DNA from 3 places in the Pantoea sp. X-Soil-OKNW-713 genome. Region 2 is predicted to be linked to each of the others. Evidence: predicted binding sites of a transcription regulator. Region 2 holds the regulator's gene; each other region holds the start of a gene.
What was found. Region 2 encodes CRP, which controls carbon source genes, mostly activating them, when cyclic AMP is high. Its sites were predicted from a motif close to ATGTGANNNNNNTCACAT; they were not measured.
Positions count from the first base shown of each region.

Region 1 (5,389 bases), 3.8 Mb from region 2:
CGTTCCGACATGGACCTGCTGGATGCGTTTAAAGAGTTTGAATACCCAAATGAAATCGGCCCAGGTGTGTATGACATCCACTCACCGAACGTACCGAGTGTTGAATGGATGGAGGATTTGCTGCGTAAAGCCGCGCTGAGTATCCCGGAGCAACGTCTGTGGGTGAATCCGGACTGCGGTCTGAAAACCCGAGGTTGGACAGAAACTCGTCAGGCACTGGCGAATATGGTTATCGCGGCGAAGCACCTGCGCGGTGAAACAGCCTGAATGTTGTGTTGACACTTTGGGGCGCGCAAGCGCCCCTTTTTTATTACGCGTCAGGCGTGACGCCATACTGTTGGAACCACGCCAGCATGCGCGTCCAGCCATCTTTTGCGGATTCCGCATGATAGCTCGGACGGTAATCAGCGTTGAAGGCATGACCCGCTTCGGGATAAACCACAATCTCCGCTTTGGCATTGGCGGCGTGCAGCGCCTGGCGCATCTGCTCAACGCTCTCCAGCGGAATCCCCTCATCCTGACCACCGTACAGGCCCAGCACCGGGGCATTCAGATCAACCGCAATATCAATCGGGTGCTTCTGCTGCTTGAGCGTCTTATCACCCACCAGACGACCATACCAGGCGACCGCCGCACGCACCTGCGGATTGTGCGCGGCAAACAGCCAGCTTATGCGGCCGCCCCAGCAGAAACCGGTAATCCCCATACGCCGAATATCGCCGCCGTTGCGGGCGGCCCAATTGGCGACATGGTCGAGGTCGGATAACACCTGTGAGTCCGGCACTTTGCTTACCAACTCTTTGAACAGGGTTGGGATATCGGTGTATTCGCTCGGATCGCCCTCGCGGAAATAGAGTTCCGGTGCCACCGCCAGATAACCCTCCAGCGCCAGACGGCGGCAGATATCCCGGATATGCTCATGCACGCCAAAAATTTCCTGGACTACCAACACCACCGGCAACGTCCCTTGATACTCTTTCGGGCGGGCATAAAACGCGGGCAGATTTTCCCCCTGGCTCGGAACCGAGGTTTCTCCGGCATGGATTGCCTCGCTGTGGGTAAGGATAGTGCTGCTGGCGGTCGGTTGGACGGCGGGAGCAAAGCCACCCGTTGCAGATTTTTGTGCCATATTGTCTTCGGTTTTCATTGTTCTCTCCATGCTGGCAAGTGCGCAATCACGTAACTATAGCCTGGCCGTAGAGGCCGGGCGGGTGTAGGTTTCAGAGGGGATACGCATGAATTCTTCTTCTCTATTAACACCGCCGACTGAACTTACACAGCACCGGATGTAGCAATTCAGAATGGCAGACCGCTGATGTGTGACTTAAATCACGAAAATATTTTCTGTTAATGTAACTTTCATTATTTATAGTGAAATTACTCACATATTTATCGCGTCTGCTGACGTAAAGTGGCGCGCATATCCCTATATCTACCAGGAGTCTGTTATGGCCCAGTCTGACGTTTTCCACCTTGGCATCACCAAAGCCAGCCTGAAAGGAGCCACACTGGCCATCGTTCCCGGTGACCCGGAGCGCGTGAAGAAAATTGCGGCGTTAATGGACAACCCGCAACATCTGGCGTCGCACCGTGAATTCACCACTTATCTGGCTGAACTGGAGGGCAAACCGGTGGTGGTGTGCTCCACCGGCATCGGCGGGCCGTCCACCTCAATTGCGGTCGAAGAACTGGCGCAACTCGGCGTCCGCACCTTCCTGCGCGTGGGCACCACCGGCGCGATTCAGCCGGGCATCAATGTCGGTGACGTGTTGGTCACCACTGCGTCAGTACGCCTGGACGGTGCCAGCCTGCATTTCGCACCGATGGAGTTCCCGGCAGTAGCCGATTTCACCTGCACCACGGCGCTGGTGGCGGCGGCGGAAGCCTGTGGCGCAAAAACCCATATCGGCATCACCGCGTCGTCAGATACCTTCTATCCCGGCCAGGAACGTTACGACACTTTTTCCGGGCGCGTGGTCAGCCGCTTCCAGGGTTCCATGAAAGAGTGGCAGCAGATGGGTGTCCTCAACTATGAGATGGAATCCGCTACACTGTTAACCATGTGCGCCAGCCAGGGGCTGCGAGCCGGTATGGTGGCGGGTGTCATCGTGAACCGTACGCAGAAGGAGATCCCGGATGCGGCGACCATGAAACAAACCGAAAGCGATGCGGTGAAAATTGTCGTTGAAGCTGCGCGCCGGTTAATGTAGCGCGCCCGGCAGCGGGCTAAGGTTCGCTGCCCGTTAAGGATGCGCGCAAGTTCAGCGGATTACTGAGAGTCTTTTATGCGCAAAACTGTTGCTGTTCAACGTCCGGCCTTTATGACCAACCCGGCAGCGATGCAATCCCGTGTCGAAGGTGCGGCCGCGCGCTTCCGTCAGGCGATGGCGGTGGCGGATTATCCCGCCGCCCGCCGCTGCTGTGAAGACGTGCTGCGTGTGATGCCACATAACATGCAGGTGTTAAGTGACTACGCGCTGACTTTGATGCGCACCGGTGATTACAACAAGTCCTACAAAACCTACCTGAAAATCTATCAAGCCTCCGCCGACCAGCGGGCACAGGCGTCTGAGACCTGGCTGGATGGCCTGACTGAAGTGTGCGGCTGGCTCAATAAAGCGGATGAAGTGGCGCGTTACGGGCTGGAATCGTTGCAGCAATCTGATGCGAAGTTCAGTACCGGGCAGAAGCACCCGCTCCCGGCTGAGGCACCACCGGCTTTTGATGCCAGCAAGCCCCAGGAAAATATCATCGCCTTTAGCCTGTATGGCAATCAGCCGCGATATTGCGAAACCCTGATTAAAAACGTTGAGGTAGCACGCGAACTCTACCCGGCCTGGACCTGTCGCGTTTATCTGGATGACAGCGTACCGCAGCATGTCTGGCAACGTTTGCAGCAGCCTGATGTGCAACTGGTCGACATGTCTGAGGAAAAAACGTTGTTCCCGACGTTGTGGCGTTTCCTGGTGATCGACGACCCCAGCGTCAAACGCTTCATCGTACGTGATGCCGACTCACTTCTTTCTGAACGTGAAGTGGCCGCAGTCGATGCCTGGCTGCATTCGCCTTACTGGTTCCATCATATGCGCGACTACTTTACCCACACCGAGTTGCTGCTGGCGGGGATGTGGGGAGGTTGTCATGGCGTATTCAGCCAGGTGGAACAACAGATGCGGGATTTCATCGCTGAGTATCAGGGCAGCGAACGTTTTACCGACCAGTACTTCCTGAAACGGGCGCTGTGGCCGACGGTACGCGATAGCATCCTTAATCATGACGATGTTTTTCGTTTTCATCATGCTCAGGCGTGGCCCGCACATCCTCCAATCCGCTGGCAGACGGACAAGTTCCACGTCGGCAGTAATGCCGGGTTTTCCAGCATGGCGGGGAAAGCCAGCGTGGTGGATGCCGAGTGGCAGCAGGTTGAACTCACCTGGGCAGGGCAAAGCTGGAGCTATCCGGCCAGAGTGCGCAACGGCGAATGGGAACTACCGATGCCATTTTTCCTGATAGAGGCGTGGAAAGCGGGTGAGTTAACGGTGCAGCTGGTATAAATTCCACATTCCGTAGCGGCGCGATTTATCGCGCAATACGTGCTTCGGTCGTAAATGCGCGATAAATCGCGCCGCTACGAATGTATGCTCAACGATCGTGGCAAACATCCGGCAGAATTGTCTGGACATTCATACAGTACGCCTCTACCTTTTCCCTCAGCGAGACGATCCGCGGGGGAATTATGGATCAGCAACTTATCATCATCAGTGGCGCATTGGCGTTGGCCGGTTTTGGCATCGGCTGGATTGTGGCGCAGATGCGAGCCGGTCATCAACAGGCCAGCTTCTTAACGGAGCGCCGCTTATCTGAAGAGGCGCAACTGCGTCAGCAGCAGCAACTGGAGCTGGCACAGCAGCAGGTGCAATTGCGCGAGCAGGAATTACGCCAGCTGCACGGTGCGTTGAGCGGTGCACAGGAGCGCCTGCAACAACTCGATTACTGGCGCGGCGAAAGCGAACAGCTCAGCCGTGAACTGCGCAATCAGCTGGAGGTGAACAGCGCGCAGGAAGCCGAATTGCGTGAAGTCACCATCCGCCTTGAAGAGACACGCTTTGCCGCTGAGGAGAAACAGCGTCTGCTGACCAACAGCGAACAGCGCCTGAGCGCCCAATTCGAAAATCTTGCCAATCGCATCTTCGAAAACAGCGGCCGTCGTGTTGATGAACAAAACCGCCAAAGCCTGAACAGCCTGATTGGGCCGCTGCGCGAGCAACTGGACGGATTTCGTCGTCAGGTGACAGACAGCTTCGGCCAGGAAGCGCGCGAACGTCACACGCTGGCGCATGAGATCCGTCAGCTGCAACAACTGAATGCGCAGATGGCGCAGGAAGCCATCAACCTTACCAAAGCCCTGAAAGGTGACAATAAAATCCAGGGGAACTGGGGCGAGGTAGTGCTTGGCCGGGTGCTGGAGGCTTCCGGCCTGCGCGAAGGCCATGAGTATGAAACCCAGGTCAGCGTGCAGCTGGAATCGCAGGGCAGGATGCAACCGGATGTGATCGTGCGTCTGCCGCAGGGCAAAGATGTGGTGATTGACGCCAAAATGACGCTCATCGCCTATGAGCGCTACTTCAATGCCGAGGATGAAGCCACGCGCGAGCAGGCGATTCAGGAGCACATCAACGCGGTGCGCGGTCATATTCGCCTGTTGGGGCGAAAAGATTATCAACAATTGCCCGGTTTACGCTCTCTGGATTATGTGTTGATGTTTATCCCGGTTGAACCGGCCTTTCTGCTGGCAATCGATCGTCAGCCGGAGCTGATCAGCGAAGCGTTGCAGCAGAACATCATGCTGGTCAGTCCCACGACGTTGCTGGTGGCGCTGCGCACCATCAACAACCTGTGGCGTTATGAGCATCAAAGTCGCAACGCCCAGCGTATTGCTGACCGCGCCGCGCGCTTGTACGACAAAATGCGGCTGTTTGTCGATGACATGAGCGGCATCGGTCACAACCTGGATAAAGCGCAGCAAAGTTATCATCTGGCGATGAAAAAGCTGGCGGAGGGGCGTGGCAATCTGATTGCGCAAAGTGAAGCCTTTCGTTCGCTGGGTGTGGAGATCAAGCGTCCGATTAATCCGCAGCTGGTGGCCCAGGCACAGCCGGAGGAGTCTGATAATGATTGGGCCGATGATGACCAGCCTGATGAAAAAACAACAGATTCTTCCGCCGCTTCCCTGCGCCGTATCAACGAATAACGCGCCGGTCGCGTGCCCGGCCAGCGCAACTCTGATACACTTCGCGAAGTATTGTTTGTGGAACAGGTAAAACCCATGGCAGATGAATCACAGCAGGAAACTACCCACTTTGGCTTTCAGACCGTCGCAAAAAGCGAA
Region 1 covers NZ_AP035995.1:231,405-236,793, forward strand. The annotation lists gene metE (5-methyltetrahydropteroyltriglutamate--homocysteine S-methyltransferase) at 1-267, shown strand, start outside; gene AC6I8R_RS01045 (dienelactone hydrolase family protein) at 311-1,147, opposite strand; gene udp (uridine phosphorylase) at 1,449-2,210, shown strand; gene AC6I8R_RS01055 (tetratricopeptide repeat protein) at 2,286-3,554, shown strand; gene rmuC (DNA recombination protein RmuC) at 3,737-5,251, shown strand; gene ubiE (bifunctional demethylmenaquinone methyltransferase/2-methoxy-6-polyprenyl-1,4-benzoquinol methylase UbiE) at 5,327-5,389, shown strand, end outside.
Region 1: udp (uridine phosphorylase) is a predicted target of CRP. The motif match lies at 1,370-1,387, and genes of this name have one in related genera.

Region 2 (5,389 bases):
GCTGCTGACAGCGTTGCAGCGCGATCTCACAGGATTGCAGATACCTTTCCGCCAGCTTAGGCGTCAGCATGGTATGTTCGCGTGCCAGGATAGTCATGGCGTTGATGTGTTCGACAATAAACTGACTGTGCGTCACCCAGAGCCGCATATCTTTCAGGTACTGCGAATTGAAGCCCGGCTCGGTCATCGCCTGATTCAGCGAGTTAAACATGGCGTTATGCGCCTGGTTGACCTTGATGCGCTGATACGCCAGTTTCTCCGGTGACTGCTCCGGTCCGAGCAATAACTGCATCGCTTCCTGATCGGCTTCCAGCGCATCGTGCGCATTCTTACGCAGTAAGCCGCTCTGCCACTGCGGCCACAGCCAAATCATGCCGCCAAAGGCAATCAGACATCCCATCAGCGTATCCATCATGCGTGGCAGCAGGAACTGCGCGCCATTCAGCGACAGCAACTGGAGCGAATACACCGCCGTCACCGTAAAGCCAATCATTGACCAGCCGTAATATTTACGTGTCACCAGATAGCTGGCGAGGGTGATCGCCAGCATAAACAACAGGGTGATGGATTCCGGTACGTCAAAGCGTAACGAGGCGGCAGCAATCAACAGCCCGGCAAAGGTGCCGAGCGCTCGGTGCTGAATTCTTACCCGCGTGGCGCTGTAGCCATTCTGGCTGACGAACATGGTGGTCATCAGAATCCAGTAAGGTTTGGGGATGTTGAAGAACAGCGCCAGCGCGCTACCAAACATCAGCATCACGGCAAAACGTGCAGCGGTGCGTAAGGCGGGGGATTTCAGCGACAGATAGCTGCGCAGCGCCGGAAAAAACGGCAGACGCCGTTGGCGGTCGGCCATCAGATCACGGGTATACAGCGGTTTCTGGGTGCGCAGCACGCGCGCAATGCGGCTGAAGTGATACAGGCAGAAATTCCCCACCGGATTGTCCGGGTGCTGGCGGGCAATTTTTTCCAGCGCACCCAGCTGCTTATCCATTTGAAACCGTTCCGGCAGCTGATGATACAAAATGGCATCGGCCAGCAAGCGCAGACGGGCGGAGATGGTCTTGGCATTCCAGCGAATCACCGCTTCTGCATGGCTCTGCTCCACCAGCTTTTGCACTTCTTCCGGCTGATGCAGGCTGACGGAGATATGTTCCTGCAAATCGAGCGCCACCTGAAAGGCACGCGTCAGGCGTTTGTGGCTGTTATCGCGGCTGGCCGACAGCATATGCATTTGCTGGTAGCAGGTGGTGATCAGATCTACCGCTTTCTGCTGGCGCGCCAGCAACGGCGGCAGCGCTTTCTCCGGGTCGGTCAGCTGCGTCAACAGGGTATATTTGGCATCGCAATAATCCGCCAGCTCACGGTACAGCAGGCTCAGCGACTCGCGCATCGGCTGCTCTTTCCACAGCCAAAACCAGAACCAGTTGAACAACCCATACCACAAGGTCCCGCCGATATAGAGCAGCGGCGGCACCCAGATCGGCATACGTCCCACCAGGCTCAGGGTAAAGATGGAGGCAATCAGCGTGGCAGGCAACAAGCGGCCATGCAACGGGCTGATCTCACCCGTCACGCCCACTAATAACGGCAGCACCAGCAGAATCAGCGGCAGGGGGACGTGATAATCCGTCAGCCACTGGATCAGAAAGCTGCCGGTCGCAAACAGGGAACCACCAATAATCAGGCGTTTAAAAAAGCGTTTATGCGGCGTATCAAGACCGGCGATGTTGCAACAGGCGGGCACTAAGGAGAACAGCAAGCCTTTTTGCAGGTCGCCAAACAGCCAGCCGAGGGCCACGGGCAGGCACAGCACCAGCGTTTGCCGCAGGGCATAGTTCACTTCGGGATGATAGATGATTCGACGCCACATCAGCTCATCGCAGACAAAAACGGCGTGATGCTGCCATCACGCCGTGGGTGAGAAGAAATTAGCGGGTGCCGTAAACGACGATGGTTTTACCATGTGCGGAGATCAGGTTTTGATCTTCCAGCATTTTCAGAATACGGCCAACTGTCTCGCGTGAGCATCCGACGATCTGACCAATTTCCTGACGGGTGATTTTGATCTGCATCCCGTCCGGGTGGGTCATGGCATCGGGCTGTTTGGCCAGATTGAGCAGCGTCTGCGCAATGCGACCGGTCACATCAAGGAAGGCAAGGTTGCCCACTTTTTCTGATGTCACCTGTAGGCGACGCGCCATCTGCGCCGAAAGACGCATTAAAATATCCGGGTTTACCTGAATCAGCTGACGGAATTTTTTGTAGGAAATTTCAGCCACTTCGCAGGCAGTTTTGGCTCGTACCCAGGCACTACGTTCCTGACCTTCTTCAAACAGGCCAAGCTCGCCGATGAAATCCCCCTGATTGAGGTAGGAGAGAATCATCTCTTTGCCTTCTTCATCCTTGATCAGCACCGCAACGGCACCTTTCACGATGTAGTAGAGCGTTTCCGCTTTCTCACCCTGATGAATCAGGGTGCTTTTGGATGGATATTTGTGAATATGGCAATGGGACAGGAACCATTCGAGTGTAGGGTCTGTTTGCGGTTTGCCGAGAACCATTCGCTATTATCCTCTGTTGTAATCGTGCCCAAAACACAGGGGGCAGTTTTCCCTGTCAGGCGGTGAAATCGTAGAGCGCTTCCTGTTAAGGAAAATTATTCGGGTGGACTCTTAAGCCAGGCTTCTGATTCTTCCCGCCTTCGTCTATTGCGACGAAAATATTTTCAGCTCTGTTTGTAGCACAGCTTTTGCTAGCTGTCTTCTGTTGTCTCGCTTCAGCAAAAGGGCGATTAGTCTGGATTGCTGTTTCTCAGGTGAAAGCGTACTCTGGCGGCAAATCAGCCTATTCAGGAGAAAGAATAATGCAGGCACGGGTTAAATGGGTGGAAGGGCTTACCTTTCTCGGAGAATCCTCATCAGGTCACCAGATATTAATGGATGGCAATTCGGGCGACAAAGCACCGAGCCCGATGGAGATGGTGCTGATGGCGGCAGGCGGTTGCAGCGCGATTGACGTCGTGTCGATCCTGCAAAAAGGGCGCAATGATGTGAAGGATTGTGAGGTCAAACTGACCTCGGAACGTCGTGAAGAAGCGCCACGCATTTTCACACATATCAACCTGCATTTTATTGTTACCGGCAAAGCGCTGGGCGATAAAGCGGTGGCGCGAGCGGTTGATCTGTCGGCTGAGAAATATTGCTCGGTGGCGATTATGCTGGGCAAAGGGGTAGAAATCACCCACAGTTACGAGGTTATCGAACTTTAGCACGAACGTAGCGGAGCGATTTATCGTGCGGATTTTTCCCGCAGCGATCTCGGGATCGCGCAATAAATCGCGCCGTTACGGTTATGTTTGATTATTCGATGCGTTTGCCTTCAATCAGTCGCTGCACCAGCGGCGTCATAATCAGCTCCATCGCCAGCCCCATTTTGCCGCCGGGCACCACCAGGGTGTTCATATGCGAGATAAAGGAATCCTGAATCATCGCCAGCAGATAGGGGAAGGCAATACCTTCCAGACCACGGAAATGGATCACCACAAAGCTTTCATCCAGTGATGGAATTTCACGCGCAGCAAACGGGTTAGACGTATCGACGGTAGGTACGCGCTGGAAGTTGATATGGGTGCGTGAGAACTGCGGGGTGATGAAGTTGATGTAATCCTCCATCGAACGCACCACCGAATCCATCACCGCTTCGCGTGAATGGCCGCGCTCGCTGGTGTCGCGAATCAGCTTTTGAATCCACTCAAGGTTGACGATCGGTACCACACCTACCAATAAGTCGACGTGTTCAGCCACGTTGTGCTGCTGCGTCACCACCCCGCCGTGCAAGCCTTCATAAAACAACACATCGGTGTTTTCCGGCAGCGGCTGCCACGGGGTGAAGGTGCCCGGCACCTGATTCCACGGCACGGCTTCGTCATAGGTATGCAGATATTTGCGCGACTGACCAAGACCGGTTTTACCGTATTGCTTAAAGGTTTGCTCCAGCAGGCCAAAATCGTTGGCCTCCGGGCCGAAATAGCTGATATGACGGCCAAGGTCGCGCGCTTTGCGGATCGCCATGTCCATCTCAGGGCGCGTGTAGCGATGAAAACTGTCACCTTCGACCTCCGCCGCATGCAGGTTCAACTGCTGGAATATTTTGCGGAAGGCAAGGCTGGTGGTGGTGGTTCCGGCGCCGCTGGAACCGGTAACGGCAATGATCGGATGCCTGGCTGACATAACAAAGCTCCCTGTGAAGTCCGGCGATGAGCATTGTTAGCACGAAAAGCCGGGATGTGCATTAGCCGCGAAATTCACCGCGTGCCATGATATTGACGGTTTCGTGCAGTTCTGACCACACCAGCACAGCGTCACCGCGTTCCAGTTGGCGACGCACATCAGCGACTTTTTGCGCCAGACTGCGCTCCTGTTCACCGTAGTCGGTGCCTTCGCGTAATACAAAGGCTTCGATCAGGTTTTCCAGCGTTTCAGCTTCAAGTTGTTGCCACGGAATAATCACGATCATACATCCAGGTAAGTTGATAACCACTGCGGCACGCGTTGTTCCAGCCACATTTGCGGTCGTAGCAGCGTACCGCCAACAAAGCCGACATGGCCGCCTTGCTGTGTCAGCTGATATTGAATCGAGGACGACAGTTGCTCCGGCTTCGGTATTACTGCGTCGGTCATAAAGGGATCGTCCTTAGCATGGATGATCAGCAGCGGTTTGCGTACCCCGGTCAGCAGCGGCATCGCGCTGGCCCGATGATAATAATCGCCTGCATCCACAAAGCCGTGCGCCCTGGAGGTGACGGCATCGTCAAAGTCGCGCAGGCGGCGCAGGGCGCGCAGTTCACGTAAATCGACCGGCAGGGTGCCCGGCCAGGCCTTCAGCTTACGTTTAGCGTTCTTTTTCAGCTGCGTCAGCAGGTAGTGCTGATAAAAACGTGAGAAACCGTTCTCCAGCTTCTGGCTACAGGGTTCCAGCAGCAGGGGCGCAGAGATGGCGACTGCGGCATCCAGCGGCGCATCATGCCCCTCTAATCCAGTCAGGCACGCCAGCATATTACCGCCCAGCGACACGCCGACGGCGGTGGTGGGGACATCGCCCCATTCACGCTTTAACCAGCGCAGAAAGAAGCTGGCATCTTCGGTTTCGCCGGAATGGTAAATCCGGTGCAGGCGGTTCGGTTCACCGCTACAGCCGCGAAAATGCATCACCACTGCCAGCCAACCGCGTGCCTGACATGCCTGCATCAACCCATGCGCATAGGGGCTGTGAAAGCTGCCTTCTAAACCATGAAACAGCACCATGCGTGGTTTGTGCGCGGCCTGAATAGGGTCTTCACTCCACGCAAGATCGACAAAATCGCCGTCCGGCAAATCGAGGCGTTGCC
Region 2 covers NZ_AP035995.1:4,040,514-4,045,902, reverse strand. The annotation lists gene AC6I8R_RS18935 (YccS/YhfK family putative transporter) at 1-1,873, opposite strand, end outside; gene crp (cAMP-activated global transcriptional regulator CRP) at 1,932-2,564, opposite strand; gene AC6I8R_RS18925 (OsmC family protein) at 2,867-3,271, shown strand; gene AC6I8R_RS18920 (phosphoribulokinase) at 3,363-4,232, opposite strand; gene AC6I8R_RS18915 (YheU family protein) at 4,294-4,512, opposite strand; gene AC6I8R_RS18910 (hydrolase) at 4,515-5,389, opposite strand, start outside.

Region 3 (5,389 bases), 330 kb from region 2:
TGTTGAACAAGTTGGCGACGGTGAAGAAATTCGGGCTGAGGCTGGCGACCACGGCGATCAGCACAATCAGCGCAATCAGCGATTTTTGCTCCAGCAACCAGGCTTTGCTGAACCAGCGACGGCTGGCGGGTAAGGTTTGGGTACTCATACAACTAACTCCTCGCTGTGTTGCTTACCGACTGCCGCTGCCATCAGGGATTCCTGGGTAGCCTGCTCACGGGTAAATTCGCCACTCAGATGGCCTTCATGCATCACCAGAATGCGATCGCTCATGCCCAGAACTTCCGGCATTTCGGACGACACCAGGATGATGCTCAGCCCATCGGCTTTAAACTGGTTAATTAACTGATAAATCTCTTTTTTTGCCCCAACGTCCACACCGCGCGTCGGTTCATCAAGGATCAAGACATTCGGTCGCGTCATCAGCCCACGGGCAATCGCCACTTTTTGCTGATTACCGCCAGAAAGCAGGCCGATCGGCTGCTCCATCGACGGGGTTTTCACATTGAACAAGCGGATAAAATCGCCCACCGCCAACTGTTCTTCCGCGTGTTTCAGGCTGCCATTACCCCGACTGAAGTAGCGCAGCGCGGTCAGGGACATGTTTTCTTTTACCGACATGCCCAGCACCAGACCGTCGCGTTTGCGGTCTTCGGAGATATAGACGATGCCATTTGCCAGACCATCCTGTGGCGCATGCGTCACCACATCACGACCATCCAGCGTGACTTTTCCGCCGCTACGTGGCAGTGCGCCATATAACAGCTTCATCAGTTCGGTACGCCCCGCGCCCATCAGGCCGGAAACGCCCAGAATTTCGCCTTTACGCAGGTTAAAGCTAACGTCATGCACTCCCGGTCCGCTCAGGTTTTCCACCTGCAAACGCACGGCACCCGGAGCCTGGTCAAGATGCGGGTATTGTTCTTCCAGCTTGCGTCCGACCATCATCTCAATCAGGCTCTCTTCACTCAGCTCGCTGACTGGACGTTCGGCAATAAACTGACCGTCACGGAACACTGTGACGTCATCGCAAATCTCAAAGATCTCTTTCATGCGGTGGGAAATGTAGACAATGCCGCAACCCTGCGCTTTCAACTCATTGATCACGCGGAACAATGACAGAGTTTCGGTATCGGTCAGCGCATCCGTCGGCTCATCCATGATGATGACGCGCGACTGAAAGCTGAGAACCTTGGCGATCTCCACCATCTGCTGGTCGCCAATCGACAAATCGCCCACCAGCTTATGGCTGTTAAAACGCAGGTTCAGACGCGCTAACAGCGCATCCGCCTCGGCATACATCTTTTTCCACTCGATGCGGCCAAAACGGTTCACAAATTCGCGGCCAAGGAAGATGTTCTCCGCCACCGTCAATTGCGGGATCAGGTTAAGTTCCTGATGAATGATGCCAATGCCCGCTTCCTGAGACGCTTTTGGCCCGGAGAACGTGGTTTCTTTACCCAGCCAATGCAGCGATCCGGCATCCATGCTGTAAATACCGGTCAGCACTTTCATCATGGTGGATTTACCGGCACCATTTTCTCCCACCAGCGCCATCACCCGACCAGGCCAGACGGCCAGTGAAGCCCCTTTCAGCGCTTTCACACCGGGAAATGACTTTTCAATCCCTTTGAGTTGCAATAACGGTTGCATAGCGGCCTCAGAAGGTAACGCCCGCGCTCAGGATGACATTCGCATACGGAGAACACTCTCCGCTGCGAATGACCGCCTGACTGCGCTGAGTCTGTTGTTTGAACTGTTCATGACTGGTGTAACGAATAGCGATGGTATTTCCCTGGTGTCGTTGCAAGGCATCGAGCACGGCGAGCAGTGCGCTATGGAGCTGCGGGTTGAACTGCTTGATTTCTTCCGCCATCAGGGCGCTCTCAACCTGCATCTCCTGAGTGACCACCTCAACAACCTGTAAAAACTCGGGCGTACCCGGCGTCAGCGCCAGATCAATACGTTGCGGGCCCACAGGAATGGGTAAACCCGCATCGGCAATCGTCAGCGTATCCGTGTGTCCCAGACGGGCAATCACATGAGAGATTTCAGCGTTTAACAAGCGACCTTTTTTCATTTCTTCCACTCCACAGCGAAACGTTTCGCTGACCGGAGTGTATAAAAAATGCATAGCAACTCAATGGCGGCATCACGGAAATGTGATCGCCATCGAAACGTTTCGCTTGTGCCAGAAAATATTTGAGTTAGGCGCGGATCAAATCAACCTCCGCTGACAACAGCATAAGAATTTTCACAATGAAGAAGAGAAATACCCCACGCAGTCAGAAGAAATTCCCTTCTCATCCTTATGTTAAGTTTTTTCAGAGGTAACGAAATGTGTATTTGTTATGGATTACAACGCAGGAATCGAAGGATCGAAGCTAATGGATTTTAAATTAAAAGCGCTCACCAGCTTGATTACCGTTTCACTGGTGGCCGCCGCTTATGCCAATGAGGGGGACATAACACCCAATTCCGCCACGACAGGCCCTGTCGCCATCACTTCTGCCGATGTTAGTGTTACAAGTTCAGCGGAAGAATCCGTCCTGTATGAACTGGATGCTTCCGCAAGTCAGAATGCGGTCTCTTTCCGTTGGCGAGTAGCAGAAGGAAAGGGTGTCTTCTGGTTGCAGGAAAAACCGGGGGGAGGATGGAGAACCGAGGTTAATCAGGCGAAAGCAACAGCGCTGGTCCCGGCAAACCATATCGGCATTGCAGTTTATGAAGTCAGCGTAACGGACAAAGATGGCAACACCGATACCCGGCAAGTCACCATGACCGCCATTTCCCCGTTGTATTCATCCGTTGAGGAAAATCCGGCTAAACCCACTGAATTTCCCGACTGGGGTGAAGAAAACACTTATATGGCGGGAGATAAGGTCACCTTCGCCGGGATTAAGTACATCGCGACAAAATGGACACAATCTACCCCCGCTAATGGCGCAGGCTGGAAGTTTGCAGATCCAGAGCAGTTGCGGGAATGGAACAAATCAATGTCTTATTCCCGCAAAGATAAAGTCAGCTGGCAGGGAAAAGCCTGGAAAGCGGCGTACTGGACGCAGGGGAATACGCCAGGAGAACATTCCGTCTGGCTGGAATTATAAGCGGGCTGCCGGAGCAGCCCCGCCAGATTATCAGGGGAGTTTTCTGACCTGTTTCACGTCCAGTTCAATGGCGTTGAAATCCTTATCCAACTCACCGGTTAACTCAACGCGATCTTTTGGCGAAATGGTTTGCCCGTCCCAGCGTTTGTGATCGATTTCGACCTTCATGGTGCCGGTATCATCGCGGAACAGATAATCCTCTTTGCCGATTTGCTTATCCAGATAACCACGCACGGTGATCCAGCTATCGTCCTTCATCTCCTCAGCCTGCTTAACCGTCACGACACTGGTGTTACCGGCCTGAAAACCACCGGAGTGACTTTGTACCGCCGGCGCATTCGGGTCAACAAATCCACCCTGCTGTGCCGCCAGCACCGGCATGGAAGCCAGTGCAATGATTGCGAAAAGTGCTGCATGCTTTTTCATATTTTCACCTCTTCTCCATGAATGTGCGGAATACGGGAGCTATTTCAACATAAGGTTCTTAACAGGATCTTAAGGCCGATCAATTTATTAAAATTCGTGAAAATCAGGTCAAATGTCGTGATTTCTCCTGTACATGAACGCTACTGCTTCGTATAACTCCAGGCTAAAGGGAGGAGCATATATGCGGATTTTATTGATTGAAGACGACACCTTGATTGGCGACGGCCTCAAAGTCGGCCTGACCAAACTCGGTTTCAGCGTGGACTGGCTGGTTTCAGGTGAAGCTGGATTTCAGGCGTTGAACTCCGCCCCCTGGGATGCAGTGATTCTGGATTTGTCACTGCCGGAACGAGATGGACTCGATATTCTGCGCCAATGGCGTCAGCAAGGTCAGGATGTACCGGTATTGATCCTCACGGCACGCGATGCGCTCGATCAGCGGGTTCAGGGTTTGCAACTGGGCGCGGATGACTATCTTGGCAAACCTTTTGCCCTGACCGAAGTAGCTGCACGCCTGGAGGCACTGATTCGTCGGCGTCATGGTCAGCTACAGCCGGAGCTGCGTCATGGCAAGGTGGTAATGTCTCCTGCCAGCCACAGCGTACTGGTTGCTGGCGAACCGCTCCCCCTGAAAAGCCGTGAACTGGCGTTGCTGGAACTGTTCCTGCGTAATCCCGGCCGGGTCCTGACACGCAGCCAGCTGGAGGAAAAACTCTATAGCTGGGATGACGATGTCTCCAGCAATGCTGTCGAAGTGCATATCCATCATCTGCGTAAAAAGCTCGGCAGCCAGTTTATCCGTACCGTGCATGGCGTCGGTTATACGTTGGGAGCGGCAGAATGAGTCTGTTCCTGCGGCTCGCCATCGGTTTTATCTTGTTGATCATGCTGTGCTGGGGCAGCGCCAGCCTGAGCGCCTGGCATCAGACACGCGAAACCGTCAATGAACTGTTTGATACCCAGCAAATGCTGTTTGCCAAGCGCCTGCTGGCGCTCGAACCCGCCACGCTGCAAAACGTCACTCTGCCGAAAAACAAGGCGTTACTGAACCATCATCGCGGTAAACAGGATGATGACGCGCTGGCTTTCGCCATTTTTAGTGGTGATGGCAAGTTGCTGCTCAATGATGGCGAAAAGGGTCGTGATTTGCAGTTTGCGGATGGACGCGATGGTTTTCGCAATGGACACCTGCGCGGTGATGATGACAGTTGGCGTCTGCTGTGGCTGACGTCGCCCGATCAACGCTATCGCGTGGTGGTGGGACAGGAGTGGGATTACCGCGACGATATGACCAGCGATTTGGCGCAAAGCAGCATTGTGCCGTGGCTGATTGCACTGCCTTTTATGCTGGCACTGCTGCTGGCGCTGGTGTGGTTTGAACTGCGCCCGTTAAAACGTCTCACCGCCTCACTCCACCAGCGTGCAGCTGATGATGACACACCGTTACCCCTGGCGCGCCTGCCGAAAGAAGTCCAACCGCTGGTACTGGCATTGAATGGTTTGTTCAGCCGCATGGCAGACCTGGTGCAGCGTGAACGCCGCTTCACCTCCGATGCAGCTCACGAGTTGCGCAGCCCCCTGGCGGCGCTGCGGGTGCAGAGTGAAGTGATCCAACTGGCAGATGACGATGAGATCGTACGCAAACGGGCGCTACAACAACTGGATACCGGGATCCTGCGTGCCACCCGGCTGGTGGATCAACTGCTGACGCTCTCCAGAGTGGAGGCGGATGATCTGCGCAGTGAATTCCAGCCAACCGCCCTGGCCCCGCTGCTGCAAAGCGTGTTAGCCGAGCATTTTCCCCAGGCTGAACAGAAACATATCGATTTGCAGTTACACACGACATTCCAACCGGT
Region 3 covers NZ_AP035995.1:4,370,380-4,375,768, forward strand. The annotation lists gene rbsC (ribose ABC transporter permease) at 1-148, opposite strand, end outside; gene rbsA (ribose ABC transporter ATP-binding protein RbsA) at 145-1,653, opposite strand; gene rbsD (D-ribose pyranase) at 1,661-2,080, opposite strand; gene AC6I8R_RS20460 (carbohydrate-binding protein) at 2,352-3,107, shown strand; gene AC6I8R_RS20465 (YgiW/YdeI family stress tolerance OB fold protein) at 3,138-3,533, opposite strand; gene qseB (quorum sensing response regulator transcription factor QseB) at 3,715-4,377, shown strand; gene qseC (quorum sensing histidine kinase QseC) at 4,374-5,389, shown strand, end outside.
Region 3: rbsD (D-ribose pyranase) is a predicted target of CRP. The motif match lies at 2,161-2,178, and genes of this name have one in related genera.